DNA from 2 places in the Rhodococcus olei genome. Region 2 is predicted to be linked to the other one. Evidence: riboswitches for the same ligand, from Rfam matches in the RefSeq annotation. Region 2 holds a riboswitch; the other holds the start of a gene.

Region 1 (10,179 bases), on a different contig from region 2:
GCCCGCGACATCTCGACGCCGCGCAGCGGCTGGTAGGCGCCGTTGTAGACGACCTCCGCCATCGACGGGTCGAAGAACAGCGTCAGGTAGACGCCCGAGATGAGCAGGATGACGAAGCTGTACAGCGCGATCTCACCGAGCATGAAAGACCAGTGAGTCGGGAAGACCTTGTTGATCTGCTTGCGCATACCGGCCGCGAGGTGGTACCGCGAGTCCAGGTTCTCGCCGGCCTTCGCGGCGTGTGCTGCGGCCTTGGACTGGCCGCCAGTGATGGTTGTCATGAACGACGCTCCCAGAATCCGGGGCCGAGGGCCTCGACGAAGTCACCGTTGGCGACGAGGAAGCCCTCCTTGTTGACTGTAATCGGCAACTGGGGCAGGGCGCGAGCGGCGGGTCCGAAGATCGGCTTTCCGTACTGCAGTGCGTCGAACTGCGACTGGTGGCACGGGCAGAGGATCCGGTTGGTCTGCTGCTCGTACAGCGACGTCGGGCAGCCGAGGTGCGTGCACAGCTTCGAGTACGCCCAGTAGTCGCCGAAGTTGAAGCTCTCCTGACCCTTGCGCCTGACGGCGCGGTCGCTGTCCTCGGTGCGCAGACGGATCAGCATGACCGGGTTGTCGGCGCGCTTCAGAGCGTGCGCGAGGGCGCGCTCGTCGTGGCGCTCGGACTCACGGAACGGGAAGACCGTCTCCATCGCGCCGGCGTCGAGGTCCTCCGGGCGCACCAGGACGATGTCCTCGGGACGGCCGGTGTAACGACGCAGGTAGATGGTCTCGCCGGGGAAGTTCGGGGTCCACCCGGAGGTCCACAGGTCCGACTTGTCGCCCTTGGCCCACGGGTTCTTGATCAGACCGCCGAGCGGCATGATCGCCATGATGCCGAGCGCGCCGGCACCGAAACCGAGGGACCGCTTGATCAGCTTGCGGCGACCGAGCGTCGAGGTCTCCAGCGAATCGCTGAGCTCGGCGACGATGGTCCTGCGGTCGACCTCCGCGGAGCCGCCGGCGTCGTGGCGGTCCTGGATCGACACCTCTTCGGGGATGAACTTCTTCGTGAACAGCACCGCGCCGACACCGACACCGAGGATGGCCAGACCCATGGTCAGGCCGATCAGCGGGGTGTACAGGCTGTACATGCCGTAGCCCTCTTCGCCCATGCCCTTGTACTCCCAGGGCCAGAAGAGGTAGATCGCGATGAACGCGACCGCAGAGATGCCGGCGAGCGTGAACCAGTAGGCGACGGCGCGCTCGGCGCGCTTCTCGGCCTTGGTGCCCTTGACCGACCAGCGTTCGCGGCGGAACGCGACGTCGACCCCGTCGAGGTTGGTGCCCAGTTTGACGAGATCGTCGCGACTCATCGCGTCGAGCTCCTCCGGGGTGTGGTTCTTCGGCGTGTCGCCGTGACCGGCGTCGCTCATGACCTTGCTCCGATCCACAGTGCTGCGCCGACAACGGCGACGATTCCGATGACCCACATGGCCATGCCCTCAGACGCCGGACCGAAGCCGCCGAGGCCGTAGCCGCCGGGGTTCTTGGTCTCGCTGGCGGACTTGATGTAGGCGATGATGTCGCGCTTCTCGTCGGGGCTCAGCTGCCGGTCGGAGAACTTCGGCATGTTCTGGGGGCCGGTGACCATCGCCTGGTAGATCTGCTGCTCGGTCGGCGGATCCAGCGGCGGCGCGAACTTACCGGAGGACAGCGCGCCGCCCCGGCCGGTGAAGTTGTGGCACGACGCGCAGTTCAGCCGGAACAGCTCGCTGCCGCGGGCGATCTCGTCGCCGCGCAGCGAGGTGCTCGCGACCTCGCCGCTCGGGTCCCGCACGACGGTCGGTCCGCCGCCGTTGGCCTGGACGAAGGCGCCGAGCGCGTCGATCTGGCCGGCGTCGAACTTCGGCGGCTTGCGCATGATCTGGGCCTCGTTGCGGGCCGCGGGCATGCGGCCGGAGGAGACCTGGAAGTAGACGGCGGCCTCACCGACACCGATCAGGCTGGGGCCGCGGTCCTGCACACCCTGCAGGTTGGCGCCGTGGCAGGTGACGCAGGAGGTGTCGTACAGCTGCTTGCCCTCGCGGATCAGCGCTGACGCATCGTCGGACGCGGTGGCAACCTGCGGCGTCGGGGTCAGTGCCGACGCGAGGAAGCCTGCGCCGACGAGTCCCATCATCAGGATCAGGGCGCCGGTGATGCGGCGACGAACCTTGCGCTGACGACGGGCTTTCGTTGCAGTCGCATGGTCGGCGGCTGCGGAAGGGGGGGATGAACTCATCTGTATCCCTTTGATCTCGCGGGGACGGACTGAACGGACTGGGCTGGGTACTGCGTTCAGCTTCTAACGGATGAAATAGATGGTGGCGAACAGGCCGATCCACACGATGTCGACGAAGTGCCAGTAGTACGAGACAACGATCGCTGCGGTTGCCTGGGCAGGCGTGAACTTGCTGACCTTGGTTCGCACGAGCAGGAAGACGAAGGCCACCAGACCGCCGATCACGTGCAGGCCGTGGAAGCCGGTGGTCATGTAGAAGACCGAGCCGTACGCGCTGCTCGACAGCGTCGTGCCCTCGTGCACCAGGTGGTAGTACTCGTAGGCCTGACCGGCGACGAAGAAGATGCCCATCACGAGGGTGAGGACGTACCAGCGGCGCAGGCCGAAGACGTCACCCTTCTCGGCGGCGAAGACGCCCATCTGGCAGGTGAACGACGAGGCCACGAGCACCGCGGTCACCGGCACGGCGAGTGTCAGGTTCAGCTCGGTGGGCTCCGGCGGCCAGTTGCCGTGCGCCTGCGCGCGCGCGACAAAGTACATCGCGAACAAACCAGCGAAGAACATCAGCTCGCTGGACAGCCAGACAATGGTGCCGACGCTGACCATGTTCGGCCGGTTCAGCGAGTGCACCCTCTGGGTGATTGCGGATCCTTGGGTCCCTACTGCGCTCGTCACAGAAGGAAGTATGACGCCTTGTCGTAAGCGAGCGGAACCCGGGTCCGTCCTGGGCGCGTCGTGTCCGTGTTCCAGTATGCCCGAGCCCGTGATTGTGCAGGTCGGCGCTCGTGGGACGCTGTCCGCATGACTCGAGCGCGGTGGTGGCACAACCTCTTCCGGCGTCGTCGGACGGTCCCCCTGGACCGGGACCGGGAGGACCTGGTCGTGGTCGCGTCGAGCTACGACGACGTCGAGGCGTGCAGTGCCGCGCTCGACCGCGCGGCCGCCGCGGACCCGCGGTGGATCCAGGACGCGGAGGCCGTCCTCCGGCACCACCTCCGGTTGCCGGCCGAGGGTGTCGACGCCGCGGTCGCGCTCGCCGCGCAGGACGGGTACACGGTGTCCCGCGACCCCCGGCAGGCGCCGGTCGCCGCGAGCGGGGACGAACTGGTCGCGGTCGTGCTGCAGCGCACCCAGGTGCTCGACGCCCTGCACTGCTCCCAGGAGCGGTCCCGGATGGCCGGGTTGGCGCAACGGGCCGGTGGCACCGTCCTGGGCTGGGACGCGCTGCAGCCGCCGCCGAATCCGGTTGCCGGTGCTGACTAAACTGCTGACCGATTCGATGCAGCGATGACGAGACAAGAGGCGGTTGGTATGGGGACTTGGCCCGAGGTGCTCGGTGCACTGACGGACGGACGTGATCTCGACGCGGCCACCGCCTCGTGGGCGATGGGCGAGATCATGTCGGACAACGCCACCCCCGCCCAGATCGCCGCGTTCGGCGTCGCGTTGAAGATGAAGGGCACCACGCCGGCCGAGGTGACCGGTATCGCCGACGCGATGCTCGCGCACGCCCGCACCCTCGACCTCGACACCGGCGACTCCGCCGCGGGCAACACCGATGCCGTCGACATCGTCGGCACCGGCGGCGACCGGCAGCACACCGTCAACATCTCGACGATGGCGTCGGTCGTGGTCGCGGCCGCCGGGGTTCGGGTGGTCAAGCACGGGAACCGGGCCGCGTCCTCGAAGAGCGGCGGCGCCGACGTGCTCGAGGCGCTCGGGGTCCGGATCAACCTCGACCCGGACGCGGTTGCGACGTGCGTGCGTGAGGTCGGGATCGGGTTCTGCTTCGCGCCGACCTTCCATCCCGCATTCCGGTTCACCTCCGGACCCCGCAAGGAGATCGGGATCCCGACCGTGTTCAACGTGCTCGGGCCGCTGACGAACCCGGCCCGGCCGCGCGCCGGGTTGATCGGGTGCGCGTTCGCGGACCTGCAGCCGGTGCTCGCCGGCGTGCTCGCCGGCCGCGGGGTGTCCGCGCTGGTCGTCCGCGGCGACGACGGCCTCGACGAGATCACCACCTCGACCACGAGCACGGCGTTCGTCGTCGGCGGCGGCACGGTTCGCGAAGCGCGTATCGACCCGACCGAACTGGGGATCGAGCGGGTTCCGCTGGACGCGTTGCGCGGCGGAGATGCCGAGGCGAACGCGCTGATCGCCCGGGCGGTGCTCGCGGGTGAGCGCGGCGCCGTCCACGACGCGGTGGTGCTCAACGCCGGCGGTGCCATCGCCGCCTACCACGGCCTGGGCGGCAACCTGAACGAGGCGCTGAAGGCCGGAATGGCGCGCGCTGTCGAGGTCATCGACAACGGTGCGGCGGCCGCGCTGCTCGACCGCTGGGTCGCCGTGAGCGAGCGGCTCGCCGGCTGACCGCGTCGCACCCCCGCGACGGGAGCCGCCGCCCGGTCGACCGGGCGGCGGCTCCCGCCGTTCACTCGCCGATGGAGAACGCGGCCTCGACGTCGGCGCTCGCGTAGGACCGGAACGCGATGTGGGTGGTGGTGCGCAGAACGCCGGCCACCTTGTTGATCGAGCCGGTGACGACGTCCGCGATCTGCTCGTGGTCGCGGACCTTGACGATCGCGATGAGATCGACGTCGCCCGCACACGAGTACACCTCGGAGACCCCGGCGATGTCGGCGACGGCCTGGGCGGTCTCGGGGATCCGGTTCGCCTCGGCGTGAATGAGGACGATGGCGTTGATCATCTCGCTCCTTGTATGTAAAGCGTGCGGCGTGTGTAAAGGGTGCGGCACCTGTCGGCGGCGGCATGGAGCACCGCGTGCGCTTGTCGCCCGATCAGACTAGGACGCCGCACCGCGCGCGAGCGCACACCACCTCTGCCACGCGCCCGCGCCGCGGGCGGGCTCCGCGTACCCGTCACTGGTGCGCACGATCCGCGTGCCCGGGGAGTCCAACCAGCTCGCGAGCAGCCCGACCTCACCCGCGGTGGCCCCCCGCAGCGGCGACGGTTCCGGGAGCACCGTTTCCGCGGCCAGTGTCAGGGCGTCGACGACCGGCATCGGGGGCACACCGCGTGGCGCGACCCCGGCCGAGGCGAGCCGGCCGGCGCGGACCACGGCGAACTCCCAGCCCCCGCCGTCCCGTGGCCGGGCGGCGACCAGTTCGTCGATCGCGGCGACCGCGGCGAGCCGCTGGGCGCGACGCAACGCGGTGCCGAGGGCAGCGGTACGGTCCCGCAGCCGGGCCGCGCTCTCGAACAGTTCGGCGGCGGCCAGCTCGTCGATCCGGGACCGCAGCCGGCGCAGTGGGGCGTCGTCGGTGCCGCGAATCAGGGCCCGCACCGCCGCGACCGCCGCACCGTACCGCTCGGGTGTCTGCGGGTCGGAGCCGGCCGGGCAGCCGCCGACGACGCCGTCCGGACAATCCGGTCCGTGCACCTGGTCGCGTCGAATCTTCTTGGTGCAGTTTCGAATCCGGCACACGTCGGTGATCGTCGCGGCGACGTCGGCCGCGTCGGTGCGATTCGTGAACGGTCCGAGGGAGTCGGCGTCGGCGCGCCGGGTGATCGACAGCCGGGGAAACGGCTCGTCGGTCAGGGTGATCCACCACGCCCGCTTGGGGAACTTCGAGCGCCGGTTGTACGGAGGCGCGTGGGCGGCCAACAGGCGCAGTTCGCGTACCGCGGCCTCGAGTCCGTGCGCGCACTCGACGTGGTCGATGCGGGTGGCCAGTGCCACCATCTCCTTCATCCGCGCCCGGGTCTCGGATCCGGTGAAGTAGCCGCGGACCCGGCGCTGCAGATTGACGGCCGTCCCGACGTAGAGCACCTCGTCGGACGGGCCCCGGAACAGGTAGACGCCGGGGGTGCGGGGCAGGTGCGCTGCCAGCCCGCGCTTGCCGCGCTGGGCCGACGACACGTTCGGCAGGTAGTCGACCAGCTCCGGGTAGCTGTGCACGCCCAGGTTGCCGACCCGCTCGATCAGTGCGTGCAGGACGTCGACGGTGGCGCGGGCGTCGTCGAGGGCGCGGTGGGTCGGGCGGGTGGTGACGTGGAACAGGTCGGCGAGCGCCGACAGGCGCACCGACGGCGCCTCCTCGCGGGAGAGCACGCGGCGGGCGAGCTTGACCGTGCACAGCACCTGGAACGGCGGCCAGGCGAGGTCGTGTCGCGCCACCGCAGCCTTCAGGAACCCGACGTCGAACGGGGCGTTGTGTGCGACCAGCACCGCACCGCGCGCGAACTCGAGGAAGCTGGGCAGCACCTGCTCGATGCGTGGCGCATCGACGAGCATCGCCGACGTGATGCCGGTCAACGTGACGATGTGCGGTGGAACGGTGCGGCCGGGGTCGACCAGGGTGCCGAGCTCGCCGAGCACCTGCCCGCCGCGGATCTTCACCGCGCCGATCTCGGTGATCGCGTCGTCGGCCGGGCTGCTGCCGGTGGTCTCGAGGTCGACGACCACGAACGTGGTGTCCCGCAACGGGGTGTCCAGCTCGTCGAACGTCAGCTGGTGTGCGGCGGCGTCGCGGGAACTCACGCGGCCGAGGCTAGGCGGCGGCACCGACATCGCTTCCGATGCGGGTCGCGCTGGTGCCGTCGGAGCCGCCCGGTGGCAGGCGGTTCGGGTCGGATGTGCTGTCGGGGGGCTTCGCTAGCGTGCGTCGTATCGGGCAGCGGGAAACGCCCGGCGGCACGGATGAGACGAGGGTCACAATGATTGTGGATTGCAGCGAGTGCGCGGTTCGCGACATCGCCTGCGGCGACTGCGTGGTGACGGTGCTGCTCGGGTACCCCGGGGCGGCGGACCCGGTGCCGGCGACGGGTGCCGCCGTTGCGGCCCGAATGAGTATTGAGCAGGACGAACGAGCAGCGATGGAGGCGCTCGCCGACGTCGGTATGGTGCCGAGGCTGCGACTGGTTCCGGCCGTCGATCCGACGCAGACCGGTCGGTCGTTATCTGTTCGTGACACCGGAGTCGCCTGATGGTTGTCGAGGGGTAAAAACGGGCGCTTTGTCCGGTTTCCGGCGGGCTTCGGGTCGACACCGCCGGAGGGCTTTCGTAATCTTCTCGAGACCTGACGGAGTCTTGCCGCGCCACACCGGAGCGGCATCGCCAGGTACCGCCTAATCGATCTCCCGCAAGGGAATCGAACCGGGAACCCACGTTTCCATTGGGGTGAATCCCGCCGGAGCGCAGACCGCGTGCCGTCGGGTAGGGCCGAATCTTCCCGGCCCGAACCCGTCAGCTAACTCGGTCGGCGGAGGAATGGAAGAAAGGCACCTCCTTTCGTGGCAACACTGAGCTCCAAGGCCCGGCGCGCCGCCGTCGCCAGCGCCCTCACCATCGGCGCGATCACGGCCACCGCGGCCCCTGCCTTCGCCGAACCGGTCACGGTGCCCGGCGTCGGCACGTTCGACATCCCGGGCGTTCCGGCCCAGACCATCCAGATCCCGGCCCTGCCGCAGCTCCCGCCGCTGCCGAACGTGCAGGTGCCCGCTCCGGATCAGATCAAGACCGTGGGCCAGAAGGCCGTCGAGGCCGCGGCCAGCAAGATCGGTGCCCCGTACGTGTGGGGCGCCGCCGGACCGGATGCCTTCGACTGCTCCGGCCTCGTCCAGTGGGCCTTCAAGCAGGCCGGCCTGAACCTGCCCCGCACCAGCTACGACCAGGCCGCGGCCGGCACGCCGGTGTCGGCCAAGGACCTGCAGCCCGGTGACGTCGTCTCGTTCTACGGCGGATCGCACTCGGGCATCTACGCCGGCAACGGCGAGATCATCCACGCCGCCACCTCCGGCACCCCGGTCAAGCGCGCCCCGCTGGGGTCGATGCCGATGGACGGCGCGCGCCGCTACTGACGGCCGCCGCCCACCTGGTGACGTGTCCGTGATGCGCCGCGGAACGGGGAAGTGCCACGACGCATCGCAGACCGCCGACGGGCCCGTCGATCCCTTCCGGATCGGCGGGCCCGTCGCGGTGTCCGAGGTCTCGCCCGGCCGTCATTCACCGGGTGGACACCGCGCTGTGCCGTTCCGTAACCTTGCCGAGACTTTTTCGTGCGGAAGAACAGGAGTACCCGGTTCGTGGCGTCACTGAGGAAGCGATCCACCGCGATCGCTGCCGGAGTACTCACCCTCGCGCTCGCGACTGCCGGCACTGGTCCGGCCGGCGCCGATCCCGCGCTCGACAATCCGACCGCCGCGCTGCAGCGGCTCACCGACCTCTCGCGGAAGTCGGAACAGACCACCGAGGCGATGCACAACGCCCAGATCGACCTCGACTCCAAGCTCGCGGTCCAGCGGGACGCCGAGACCCGTCACCAGGAGGACCAGCGGCGGCTCGACGAGGCGCGGAGCGCGATGGCGCAGTTCCAGCCCGCTGTGGATCGTCTGACGGCCGCCAACTACCAGGGCGGGCGCGTCAACCGGCTGTTCGCGGTGATGGTCTCGGACTCGCCGCAGCAGCTGCTCGACCAGATGTCGACGTTGAGCGTGCTCTCCGCGGACACCGCGGCCCAGGTCGGCAAGTTCAAGGAGGCCGGGGACGCGGCCGCGGCCGCGGAGGAGGCGTCGCGCAGGTCGGCGGACGACGCCCGCACGGCCACCGAGCACGCCCGTTCGATCAGCGACGACCTGCAGCGCACGCAGAGCGACCTGCAGGCCCAGATCGGACAGGTGACCCAGGCCTTCGCCGCGTTGACCAGCGCGGAGAAGGCCACCCTCGCCGGGTCTGCGTTCCCACCCGGGTACGACCCGTCGATCGTGCTGAAAGGCCTGGTGCCCGGGTCCAACTCGAGTGCCCTGCAGGCGGCGCTGACGCAGGTCGGCAAGCCGTACGTGTGGGGCGCCACCGGCCCCGACGGCTACGACTGCTCGGGTCTGATGGTGTGGGCGTACAAGCAGATCGGCAAGGTGTTGCCGCGGTCGAGCCAGGCCCAGGCGGCCTCCGGCACTCCGGTCCGGAAGGAAGACCTGCAGCCGGGTGACCTGGTGCTGTACTACTCCGACGCGTCGCACGTGGGCATGTACGCCGGCAACGGCAACATCGTGCACGCGTCGACGTTCGGGGTGCCGGTGAAGGTCGCCCCGCTGGACGCCTACCCGTTCTACGGCGCCCGCAGGTACTGACCATCGACGCGGGGAAAGCGCCGCGGCGCCGGATCCGGCCCTGGGAGGCCGCCGCGCTCGGGGGCCTGCTGCTCGTCGTCGTGGGAGCCGCGGGTCTGACCCTGCGACCGCACCCGTCCGAGCCGGCCGCCGCGTCGACGTCGACGGCGCCGGCGAGTCCGTTCGAGCAGGCGCGTCGTGCCGGGGTCCAGGCACTGCTGGACCGGTGGGCCGTCGCGGTGCGGTCCGGAGACGAGGCGGCGCTCGCGGCACTGTTCGACCAGGGCGCGATGCCGGAGTTCCTGCCCGCCGAGCTGCGGCGGATGCACAACCTGGCGGGCGTGCCGCTGTCGGACTGGGGCTACGAGATCGGCAACGCACCGGAGACGCCGGTTCCGAGCGATCTGGCGGAGCAGCTGCAGGCCACCGACGTGTGGGCACCGCAGGTCCACCTGCGGTACGCGATCGCGGAGGCGGACCAGGGCCCGACCCGTAAGCCGGTCTCTCTCGTGGTCGCGCGCCGCGGTGACGAGTGGAAACTGGTCTCCGACCGGCCGCTCGCCGAGTACGACCGCCAGACGTGGCGTGGTCCTTGGGATTTCGGTCCCATCGTGACCCGGTCGGTGGAGACCGGGGGCGGCACCTCGGTGGTGCTCGGCCACCCCGGGCAGCAGGGACTGATCGACGCGCTCGTCGACGAACTCGCCACCGCGGTACCCGCGGTCACCGACGTGTGGGGCCCCGACTGGGCACGCCGCGCCGTCGTGATCGTGACCGCGGACCGGGACGAGTTCACCGAGCAGGTCGGTACCGGGCACAGCGGGTCCGACATCGCCGCGGTGTCCG
Region 2 (10,179 bases):
CACCCTGTTCTTCTCCGCCGCCACCGGCGAGGACAAGACCAAGGTGGCGCTGTACCTGCTGATCACGATCGCGCCGTTCGCGGTGATCGCCCCGCTGATCGGCCCGGCCCTCGACCGGCTGCAGCGCGGCCGCCGGATCGCGCTGGCGGCGTCCTTCGCGTTGCGCACCGTCCTGGCCCTGCTGCTGGTCTTCAACTTCGACAGCTGGGCCCTGTATCCCTGCGCGCTCGGGATGATGGTGCTGAGCAAGTCGTTCTCGGTGCTCAAGAGCGCGGTCACCCCACGGGTCCTGCCACCCGACATCGACCTGGTGCGCACCAACTCGCGGCTGACGGTGTTCGGGCTGATCGGCGGCACGATCGTCGCCGGCGGCGTCGCCGGCGTCGTGGCGTTCGCGTTCGGTTCCGCCGGGGCGTTGTGGCTGACCGCCGCGATCACCGCGTTCGGCGCCTACCTGAGCATGCGCATCCCGGCGTGGGTGGAGGTCACCGAGGGCGAGGTCCCCGCGACGATCGCGTACCACGGCGACGACGCGGTCACCGAGGTCATCACCCGCGAGCAGCAGGAGGCGTTCACGCCCAGCACGCGCAGACAGCCGCTGGGCCGCGCCACCGTCACCGGCCTGTGGGGCAACAGCACGATCCGCGTCCTGACCGGATTCCTCACCCTCTACGTCGCCTTCGTCGCGAAGTCGCGCACCGAGCACGAGCCGCTCGTGCAGGCCGCGATGCTCGGCCTCGTCGGCGCGGCCGCGGCGATCGGCAACTTCGCCGGCAACGCGGCCGGCGCCCGCCTCAAGCTCGGCCGGCCCGCGGTGATCGTGCTGCGCTGCACGGCCGCGGTGACCGCGATCGCGGTCGTCGCCGCCGTCACCGACAGCCTGCTCACCGCCGCGCTGGCGACCCTGGTCGCGGCCGGGGCGAGCGCGCTGGCGAAGGTGTCCCTCGACGCGTCCCTGCAGCAGGACCTGCCCGAGGAATCCATCGCGTCCGGCTTCGGCCGCTCCGAGACGGTCCTGCAACTGAGCTGGGTGGTCGGCGGCGCGCTCGGCGTGCTGCTGCCGACGACGTACTGGATCGGTTTCACCGTCGTCTCGGTCGTGCTGGTGCTCGGCCTGATCCAGACGTACCTGACGTACCGTGGCCGCACGTTGCTGCCGGGCCTCGGCGGCAAGCGCCCCGAGCACGTCAACCAGGAAGCCCCCGTCGGCCACGGCCCGAGGCGAACCGGCTCCCGAGCCGACTGAACACCGCACCCGCCACCGCGGCGGGGACGTAGAACGAGAAACGGAATGCGATGACCCTGCAAGCCCGGACGAAGAAGATCCTCGTGATGGTGGTCGTGGTCGTGTTGATCGCGGCCGCCGGCCTCGCCGCGGTCGTCACGGTGCTCGTCCGCAACGCGCCCGAGACCCTGCCCACGATCACCGCCTACGCGCACGGCAACTCCGTCCGGGTCGACGCCGGGGTCTGCGACTCGAGCATGCGGTGTGCGGATCTCGAGGTCGCCAACCTGCCGGTCCCGCCGGGCTCCCCGCTCGAGTTGTCGCTGCCGAAGGACATCGCGGACGGCAACTGGCGGCTCAACGTCCAGTTCGGCGACCCGCGCACCGGTGAGGTGTTCGAGGGGTACCGCGACTACACGGCCGGCGAGGCGTACGCGGTGACGGTCCCCACCCGCGAGCACGAGCAGCTGCTGGGCGTGATCATCCAGCAGCCGTCGCAGCGGGACTTCGCCCCGATGTGGGCGATCCAGACGCTGCCGGAGCTGCCCGCGGTCGCGCAGTAGCGACACCGAACGCAGCGAGCCCCCGGTCACCGGACCGGGGGCTCGCTGTCGTCGGGCCTGTCGTCAGCGGTCGAGTTCGCGCGCGACGGCCCGCACCACCTCGGAGATCCGCTGCGCGGTCTTGCGGTCCGGGTACTTGCCCTTGCGCAGGTCGGGCTGGACCTTCGCCTCCAGCAGCGTGATCATGTCCTCGACCATGCCGTGCAGTTCGTCGGGGGTGTGCTTGCGGACCGTCTCGTCCCGCCGCACTGCGCCCTGACGCAGCGTCGGCGCCGGGTCGAGCACCTTCAGGCTCAGGGCCTGCGGTCCGCGACGGCCCGCGGCCATCCCGAACTCCACCCGCTGCCCGGCCTTGAGTCCCTCGACCCCCGCGGGCAGCGCGGACGACCGGACGTAGACGTCCTCCCCCTCGTCCTGGGAGAGGAAGCCGAAGCCCTTCTCAACGTCGTACCACTTCACCTTGCCGGTAGGCACTGTGTCACCTGCTCATCCATGTCCGTGTCTCACGACCCCATGGTCAATCGACCACATAAACGAACGCGCCCCACCGTGTGTGGGACGCGATGCCCCGCAGTCTACCCCCGCGTGCCCTTCACGGGCACATGGGTTTGCGGGCGATACCGTGGACATGTGGCCCCCGAAATCCCCGGCAGCGAGCCTGCCTCCGGCACCCCGTCCCCCGCCGGCGGCACCGCTCTGCTGCGCGTCGCACTCGCCCTGTTCTTCGTCGGTCTGCTCGCGATCGTCGCGATCTTCGTGGTCCACGCGACCGACCACACCCCCGGTCTCGCCCTGTACCTGGTGGCGATGGCCTGCCCGATCGGGTTCCTGCTCGGCATCGTGTCCGCCCTGCGGGCCGGGCGACGCGTTCGAGGAGAGGAGTAACAGTGAGACTGATCCTCAACATCATCTGGCTCGTCTTCGGCGGGCTGTGGCTGGCGCTCGGCTACTTCGTCGCCGGCGTGCTGTGCTGCATCCTGATCATCACGATCCCGTTCGGCATCGCCGCGTTCCGGATCGGGCTGTACGCGCTGTGGCCGTTCGGCAAGACCGTCGTCGACAAACCGACCTCCGGTGTCGGATCCCTGATCGGCAACGTCATCTGGCTGGTGCTGTGCGGCATCTGGCTGGCCATCGGACACGTGGTGAGCGCGATCGCGATGGCGATCACGATCATCGGCATCCCGCTCGCCCTCGCGAATCTGAAGATGATCCCGATCTCGCTGATGCCGCTCGGCAAGGAGATCGTCGACGTCCGGTCGACACAAGGCAGCCAACCCGGCTACAGCGCATGATCCGCCCGCCCCGCATCGTCCCGGATGCGGGGCGGACACTGCCAAGCCACCCACTGTTCCTCGGCACGCTCGCGGTCCTCGCCGCGGCCGTCGTCATCGCCCACGACCGCGTCGTCCCGCTCGGTCAGCCGCTGTGGGGGTTCTTCCGCAACGGCCTGGACCTGCTCGTCTACCGCAGCGGCGGCGCCACCGTGCTGACCGGCGCGGGACTCTACGACCACGCCCTGCACGGCGGCATGTGGTGGACCTATCCCCCGTTCTCGGCGGTGTTGTTCGCCCCGCTGCGGGTCTTCTCGCCGGAGATGACGACCCTGCTCGGCGGTCTGGTCAACTTCGCCGCCCTCTACCTCGTCGTGGTGCTGTGCTGGCGACTGCTCGGCTACCGCACCGACCGCACCCTGTACCTGGCCGGCGGCCTGCTCACCGTGATCGTGAGCTGGCTCGAGCCGGTGCGGACCACCATCTGGCTCGGCCAGGTCAACCTGCTGCTGATGCTGCTGATCCTGTGGGACCTGGGCCGACCCGAGGGCAGCAGGCTGCGGGGTGTCGGGGTCGGGATCGCGGCGGGGATCAAGCTGACGCCCGCCCTGTTCGTCGTGCACCTGCTCGTCACCCGGCAGTGGCGGGCGGCTGCGACCGCGGTCGGCGGGCTTGCCGCGACGGTGGCCGTCGGGTTCGCGGTGATCTTCTCGGACTCGCGCGCCTACTGGACCGGGACGCTCTGGCACTCGACGCGGATCGGGGAGACGGCCTGGCCGGCGAACCAGGCGGCATCGGGGGTGCTCGCCCGGTGGCTGCACACCGCCGAGCCGCCGCGACTGCTGTGGCTGGCCGTCGCCCTGGCGCTGGCCGTGCTGGGCCTGGCAGCGGCGCGTCTCGCCCACCTGCGCGGTCTGGAACTGCTCGCGACCACGCTGTGCGGTCTCACCTCCAGCGCGGTGTCGCCGTTCTCCTGGGGGCACCACTGGGTGTGGTTCGTGCCGCTGCTGATCCTGGCCGTGGACCGCGCGCTGCGGGCCGGTCGGGCGACGGCGTGGCTGCTGCCCGTCGCGATCGTCGTCCCGTTGTTGTGCTGGGCGCACCGGTTCCCGGACGGGGTCTACGCGATCGGCCTGTTCATGATTCCGACGTCGCCGACGCTGGCCCCGATCTTCAGCGCGGTGTATCCGCTGATGTTCGTCGCGGTCGCGGTCGGGACGCTGATCGCGATGGCCCGAGCGGGTCGCGCGGAGGGCCAGGTCAGCATCGACAACTCTTGTGATCTGCCTCACATAACGGTTGGATCACGGGGCGGTCTCGGACGAGCAGCGACCACCTGACCTGCGCAAACGCCACCAATCTCGGGCGAAACGCCGACGAACACGCCGGTGACGGATGAGGTGACTCACCGCGGTCGGCCACGTACGGTCATCTCCGGTCGGTGTTCCGGCCAGTCCGGACCGCCGCGCCAAACCTTGTCCCGCGGAACGGATTCCCACGGAAGAACCCAGGGACGAGGACGGGGGACCCACGTCCCCAGTGGACACCGGGAGGCGAGCAACCGGCCTTCCTTGGGGTGAAGCCGCTTTTCGCGCCGATCACGGAGCGATCACGGCCGGGCAACCTCTCAGCCCGAACCCGACAGCTGACCTCGCAGGCGCGTGCGGAGAGGAAACCTCCATGAGCGCTGGACGCCATCGCAAGCCCACGAACACTCGTAAGACCGCCGCCAAGGTCGTCGTCACCACCGCCGTGTTCGGTGCAGCGGGCGCGGCCTTCGCGGCCCCCGCAGGCGCCGCCCCGGACTCCGACTGGGACCGGCTGGCCCAGTGCGAGGCCGGCGGCAACTGGTCCATCAACACCGGCAACGGCTTCCAGGGCGGCCTCCAGTTCTCCCCCAGCACCTGGACCTCGCACGGCGGCGGCCAGTACGCCGCGACGGCCAACCAGGCCACCCGTGAGCAGCAGATCGCGGTCGCCGAGAAGGTCCTCGCCTCGCAGGGTTGGGGCGCGTGGCCGTCCTGCTCCGCCAGCCTCGGACTGACCAGCTCGCCGACCCAGCGCACCGCCCCGGCCGCGAAGGTCGAGACCCCGGCGCCGGCGCCCGCCCAGACTCCGGACGTCACCAGCGTCCCGACCACCCACGGCACCGCCGACGTGCTCGACCGGCTCGACAGCACCCTCGAGGACATCAAGGCGCGCGGCATCGCGATCGACCCGCAGATCGCCGCGATCTACGACCAGGCCAAGCTCAACCCGCAGGTCATCGACTTCCTCACGACCTACGCTCCGCTCGTCGCCCAGCGCTGAGCCCCCGAACACGGAAGAAGGGCCCCGCACCGATTCGGTGCGGGGCCCTTCTGGTCGTCGGACCGGTCGTCAGCGGTTGACGACGGTCTGGGGGTGAAGGTAGGGAAGCTCCGACACCGGCCGCGGGAACTCGGTGTCCTCACCGAACGGGGAGAGCCCACCGGAACGGGTCGAGGAGAGTTCGGTGACCGCGTGGTCCCCTTCCTCGAGGTGCTTCGGCCAGCCGGGATCAACGTACTGCTTGCTCGAATTGTTAGCCACGAGGCCATTTTGACACCGAGCCTGTATCGCGTACAGCCCAGGTCACTAATCTGAGATGCGATGACCGCCACCGATCCCTCGACCGACAGCCTGGCCACCTGGCTGAGCGCCCGCAGCGACAGCGAACTGGCGGGGCTGCTGCGGCTGCGGCCCGACCTCGCGGTCCCGCCACCGGCGAATCTGTCGGTGCTGGCGGCGCGGGCCGAGCAGCGCGCATCGGTGCTGCGTGTCGCCGACGACCTGAGCGTGCTCGAGCTCACCCTGATCGGTCTGCTCGCGCGCGAGGGGGCCGGCGAGTCGGGCGTGCGGCGGGAACAGCTCACCGATGCGGTCGCGGGCCGGGCGCCGGTCAAGGCCGTGGACCGGGCCCTGACCGTGCTGCGGGAGCGGGCACTGGTGTGGGGCACGACACTGTTGCGCGTGACGCCGGCGGCCCGGGAGGCGGTCGGGTGGCGGATCGACCCGGCGACGACCTCGATGTCCGCCGAGCAGATCTCCGCGACGCTGGCGGAGCTGACCGACGCCGAACGCCGACTGATCGACACCCTCGCGACGAGTTCTCCGATCGGCCGCACCCGCGACGCCGCACCGGGCACGCCGCCGGATCGTCCCGTGCAGCGGCTCCTGTCGCTGGGCCTGCTCTCCTGGCTGGACGAACAGACCGTCGAGCTTCCGTTCCAGGTCGGTCAGGCGCTGCGCGGCGAGACCGTGACCGATCCGACCGTGCTGACCCCGCCGCCGGTGCGCACCCACAAACACAAGACCGCCGAGACGAACGCCGCCGCGGCGGGCGAGGCGCTGGAACTGATCCGGCACTGCGAGGCCCTGCTCGCGGCCCTCGGCGACCATCCGGCGCCCGCACTCAAGGCCGGTGGGCTCGGGGTACGGGAGATCCGCCGGCTCGCGAAGGTCGCGGGCGTCGACGACACCCGGATCAGCCTGCTCGTCGAACTGCTCGCCGCCGCCGGCCTGGTGTCGAGCGGCATCCCCGAACCGCTGCCCGCCGCGGACACCGGCGACGACTACTGGGCTCCGACCTCCGCCGCCGACTCGTGGCTCGACGCATCCCCGGCGCACCGGTGGCAGCTGCTTGCGCAGACGTGGCTCGAGCTGCCACGGCGACCGTGGGTGGTGGGTCTGCGCGACCACGGGGACAAGCCGATCGCGGCACTGTCGGACGAGGTGCGCGCCTCGGGCGCCCCGCGGGACCGGCGATTCGTCCTCGACGTCGTCGCCGAGCTCGGGACGGGGGTCGGATCGGACGCGGCCGACGTCGCGGCGGTGGTGGCGTGGCGGCGTCCCCGCTGGTCGGCACGGCTGGGTGCGTCGGCGATCGAGCACACCCTCGCGGAGGCGACCGCAGTCGGGTTCCTCGGCCGGGGCGCGCTGTCGTCCCCCGGCCGCAGCCTGCTGCACGGCGCTCCCCCGGAGTCCGTGCTCGCCGAGATGACGTCGGCCCTGCCGACACCGATCGACTACGTGCTGGTGCAGGCGGACCTGACGGTGGTCGCGCCGGGGCCGCTGGTCCCGGACCTGCTCGAGCAGGTCACCCTGGTCGCCGACGTCGAGTCCGCGGGTGCCGCGACCGTGTACCGGGTCGGCGAGGCGAGCGTCCGGCGGGCCCTGGACGCAGGCCGCACCGCGGCCGAACTGCACACCCTGTTCACGACTCACTCGAAGACGCCGGTGCCGCAGTCGCTGACGTACCTGATCGACGACGTCGCGCGACGGCACGGCCGGCTGCGGGCCGGGATCGCGCGGTCGTTCGTGCGCTGCGACGACCCGGCGATGCTGGCGGAGGTGCTGGCGTCCCCGGTGGCCGAACCGCTCGCGCTGCGCGCGCTGGCACCGACGGTGGCGATCTCGCAGGCATCCCTCGGCGAGGTGCTCGACCAGTTGCGCGCCGCCGGGTTCGCCCCCGCCGGCGAGGACTCCTCGGGCGCGATCGTCGACCTGCGATCGCGGGGAGCGCGGGTGCCGAAACGCCGGTCCCGCGGTACCCGCCGGATCCCGGCGCCCCCGACCGACGAGCAGCTCGACCAGCTGGTCCGGCAGCTGCGGGCCGGCGAGCGGGCGGCGAGCACCCCCGGCGGTGTCGCGGTCCGCTCGGGCGGCAGTCGCGCAGGCAGCGCCGCGACGATGGCGTTGCTGCAGCTCGCCGTCAAGGTGAAGCGCAGTGTCCGGATCGGGTACGTCGACGCGCAGGGGGTCGCGTCGGAGCGGATCGTCGATCCGGTCAGTGTCGGCGGCGGCCAGCTCGATGCGTTCGATCCCGCCGACGGTGCGATCCGCCGCTTCACCCTGCACCGGGTGACGTCGGTGTCACTGGTCGACTGACGGCCGCGACCCGCACCCGTCGGGTTTTTTCGGGGAGTTTTTCGGCACCCCCAGCGACCGGACCAGCGCGACTGGCTTTTCCTGGGAAATGACGTATGGTCTGGGCCAGTGATTGCCACTTCGATTCCAGGAGCGACAATGGCGGACAAGAAACCCGGGAAGAGCCCGAAGAAACCATCCCAGACGATCAAGGAGCGGCGTGCGGAAAAGCGCACCCGGGAAGCCGAATCCGGCGAGCTGATCAGAAAGCGAAAAGGGCACTGAGGTGGAGGCAGGCAGCACCCTGCTCGACCACCTCCACGATGACCTCGACCGGCTGTGGAGCACGGCAGAAGCTGGTGACGACCGGTCCCGCGCCAGGCGCCACGCGCTGACCGCAGCGAAGGCGTTCGTGCTCGACGAGCGAGTCCGGCACTCCGCCCTTTCGTAGCCGACCAGAAGAGAAAGACCTGATTTCGTGAAACGAACCCTCCTCGCACTCGACCGGATCGCCGCCCGCCTGGAAAACGAGCTCGACGAAAATCCGGTGAGGTCGGAAAGGGACGCCGGATATCGCGCCGGTATTTCCGAGGCACTCTTTCAGGTAATGGATGCACGGAAATCCGTCGCCGAATTGCGGTGAGAGAAGAATGCGGTGCGGGTGTCGACAACGGCGTCGACACCCGCACCGTTTTCGCGGCGTGGTCGACCCGCGCCCCTGCTCGGTCCGGACGCGCGCGCCGAAACACGTGGACAATGGTGGGGTTGTCATCGCTAGGAGGCGCACGTGACCGACGGACCGCTGATCGTCCAGTCCGACAAGACCCTGCTGCTCGAGGTGGACCACCCGCGCGCCGACGAGGCCCGGCAGGCGATCGCCCCGTTCGCGGAACTCGAACGCGCCCCCGAGCACGTGCACACGTACCGGGTGACGCCGCTGGCGTTGTGGAACGCCCGCGCCGCCGGGCACGACGCCGAACAGGTCGTCGATGCCCTCGTCACGTACTCCCGGTTCGCGGTGCCGCAGCCGCTGCTCGTCGACGTCGTCGACACGATGGCCCGGTACGGCCGCCTGCAACTGATGAAGAACCCGGCGCACGGCCTGGTGCTGGTCAGCCTGGACCGCGCGGTGCTCACCGAGGTGCGTCGGCACAAGAAGATCGCGCCGATGCTCGGCGCCCAGATCGACGACGACACCGTCGTCGTGCACCCGTCCGAGCGCGGCCACCTGAAGCAGTTGCTGCTCAAGATCGGGTGGCCCGCCGAGGACCTCGCCGGATACGTCGACGGCGAGGCGCACCCGATCGAACTCGACTACGAGGGCGCGTTCCCGGGGTCGGCGGACGGCGGCTGGCACCTGCGCGACTACCAGGAGATGGCGGCGGACTCGTTCTGGGCCGGCGGCTCGGGGGTCGTGGTGCTGCCGTGCGGGGCGGGCAAGACCATGGTCGGGGCGGCCGCGATGGCGAAGGCGAAGGCGACCACGCTGATCCTCGTCACCAACACCGTCGCCGGGCGGCAGTGGAAGCGCGAGCTCATCGCGCGGACGTCGCTGACCGAGGACGAGATCGGCGAGTACTCGGGCGAGAAGAAGGAGATTCGCCCGGTCACGATCGCGACGTACCAGGTCATCACCCGCAAGTCGAAAGGCGAGTACAAGCACCTGGAGCTGTTCGACTCCCGCGACTGGGGACTGGTGATCTACGACGAGGTGCACCTGCTGCCTGCCCCGGTGTTCCGGATGACCGCCGACCTGCAGTCCCGGCGACGCCTCGGCCTGACCGCGACCCTGGTCCGCGAGGACGGCCGGGAAGGCGACGTCTTCTCGCTGATCGGCCCGAAGCGGTACGACGCACCGTGGAAGGACATCGAGGCGCAGGGCTGGATCGCGCCCGCCGACTGCATCGAGGTCCGGGTCACGCTGACCGACGCCGAGCGGATGGCGTACGCGACCGCCGAGCCGGAGGAACGCTACAAGCTGTGTTCGACCGCGCGCACCAAGAACGCGGTGGTCAAGTCGATCCTGGACCGGCACACCGACTCGCCGGCCCTGGTGATCGGCGCGTACATCGACCAGCTCGACGAGCTCGGTGAGGCGCTGAACGCCCCGGTGATCAAGGGGTCGACCAGGACGAAGGAACGAGAGGCGCTGTTCGACGCGTTCCGGGCCGGCGAGATCAAGACGCTCGTCGTCAGCAAGGTCGCGAACTTCTCCATCGACCTGCCCGAG

The links. Region 2 has a riboswitch for cyclic di-AMP ahead of ABD951_RS25540 (resuscitation-promoting factor Rpf1 domain-containing protein). Riboswitches for the same ligand answer to the same signal wherever they lie in the genome.
Region 1: it holds a riboswitch for cyclic di-AMP, as region 2 does, so the genes downstream of both, ABD951_RS13375 (C40 family peptidase) here and ABD951_RS25540 (resuscitation-promoting factor Rpf1 domain-containing protein) in region 2, are expected to answer to the same signal.

The regions. Positions count from the first base shown of each region.
Region 1 covers NZ_BAABFB010000044.1:17,442-27,620, forward strand. Annotated here, with positions in the region: gene qcrB (cytochrome bc1 complex cytochrome b subunit) at 1-281, opposite strand, end outside; gene qcrA (cytochrome bc1 complex Rieske iron-sulfur subunit) at 278-1,417, opposite strand; gene qcrC (cytochrome bc1 complex diheme cytochrome c subunit) at 1,414-2,265, opposite strand; gene ctaE (aa3-type cytochrome oxidase subunit III) at 2,329-2,940, opposite strand; gene ABD951_RS13350 (hypothetical protein) at 3,067-3,528, shown strand; gene trpD (anthranilate phosphoribosyltransferase) at 3,577-4,635, shown strand; gene ABD951_RS13360 (Lrp/AsnC family transcriptional regulator) at 4,697-4,972, opposite strand; gene ABD951_RS13365 (DEDD exonuclease domain-containing protein) at 5,069-6,796, opposite strand; gene ABD951_RS13370 (hypothetical protein) at 6,805-7,212, shown strand; cyclic di-AMP (ydaO/yuaA leader) riboswitch at 7,341-7,506, shown strand; gene ABD951_RS13375 (C40 family peptidase) at 7,519-8,085, shown strand; gene ABD951_RS13380 (C40 family peptidase) at 8,311-9,354, shown strand; gene ABD951_RS13385 (gluzincin family metallopeptidase) at 9,435-10,179, shown strand, end outside.
Region 2 covers NZ_BAABFB010000075.1:170,247-180,425, forward strand. Annotated here, with positions in the region: gene ABD951_RS25510 (MFS transporter) at 1-1,246, shown strand, start outside; gene ABD951_RS25515 (DUF2771 family protein) at 1,297-1,788, shown strand; gene ABD951_RS25520 (cold-shock protein) at 1,852-2,262, opposite strand; gene ABD951_RS25525 (hypothetical protein) at 2,419-2,673, shown strand; gene ABD951_RS25530 (YccF domain-containing protein) at 2,676-3,083, shown strand; gene ABD951_RS25535 (glycosyltransferase 87 family protein) at 3,080-4,402, shown strand; cyclic di-AMP (ydaO/yuaA leader) riboswitch at 4,534-4,738, shown strand; gene ABD951_RS25540 (resuscitation-promoting factor Rpf1 domain-containing protein) at 4,743-5,372, shown strand; gene ABD951_RS25545 (hypothetical protein) at 5,442-5,633, opposite strand; gene ABD951_RS25550 (helicase-associated domain-containing protein) at 5,694-7,970, shown strand; gene ABD951_RS25555 (hypothetical protein) at 8,109-8,234, shown strand; gene ABD951_RS25560 (hypothetical protein) at 8,236-8,400, shown strand; gene ABD951_RS25565 (hypothetical protein) at 8,428-8,592, shown strand; gene ABD951_RS25570 (DNA repair helicase XPB) at 8,737-10,179, shown strand, end outside.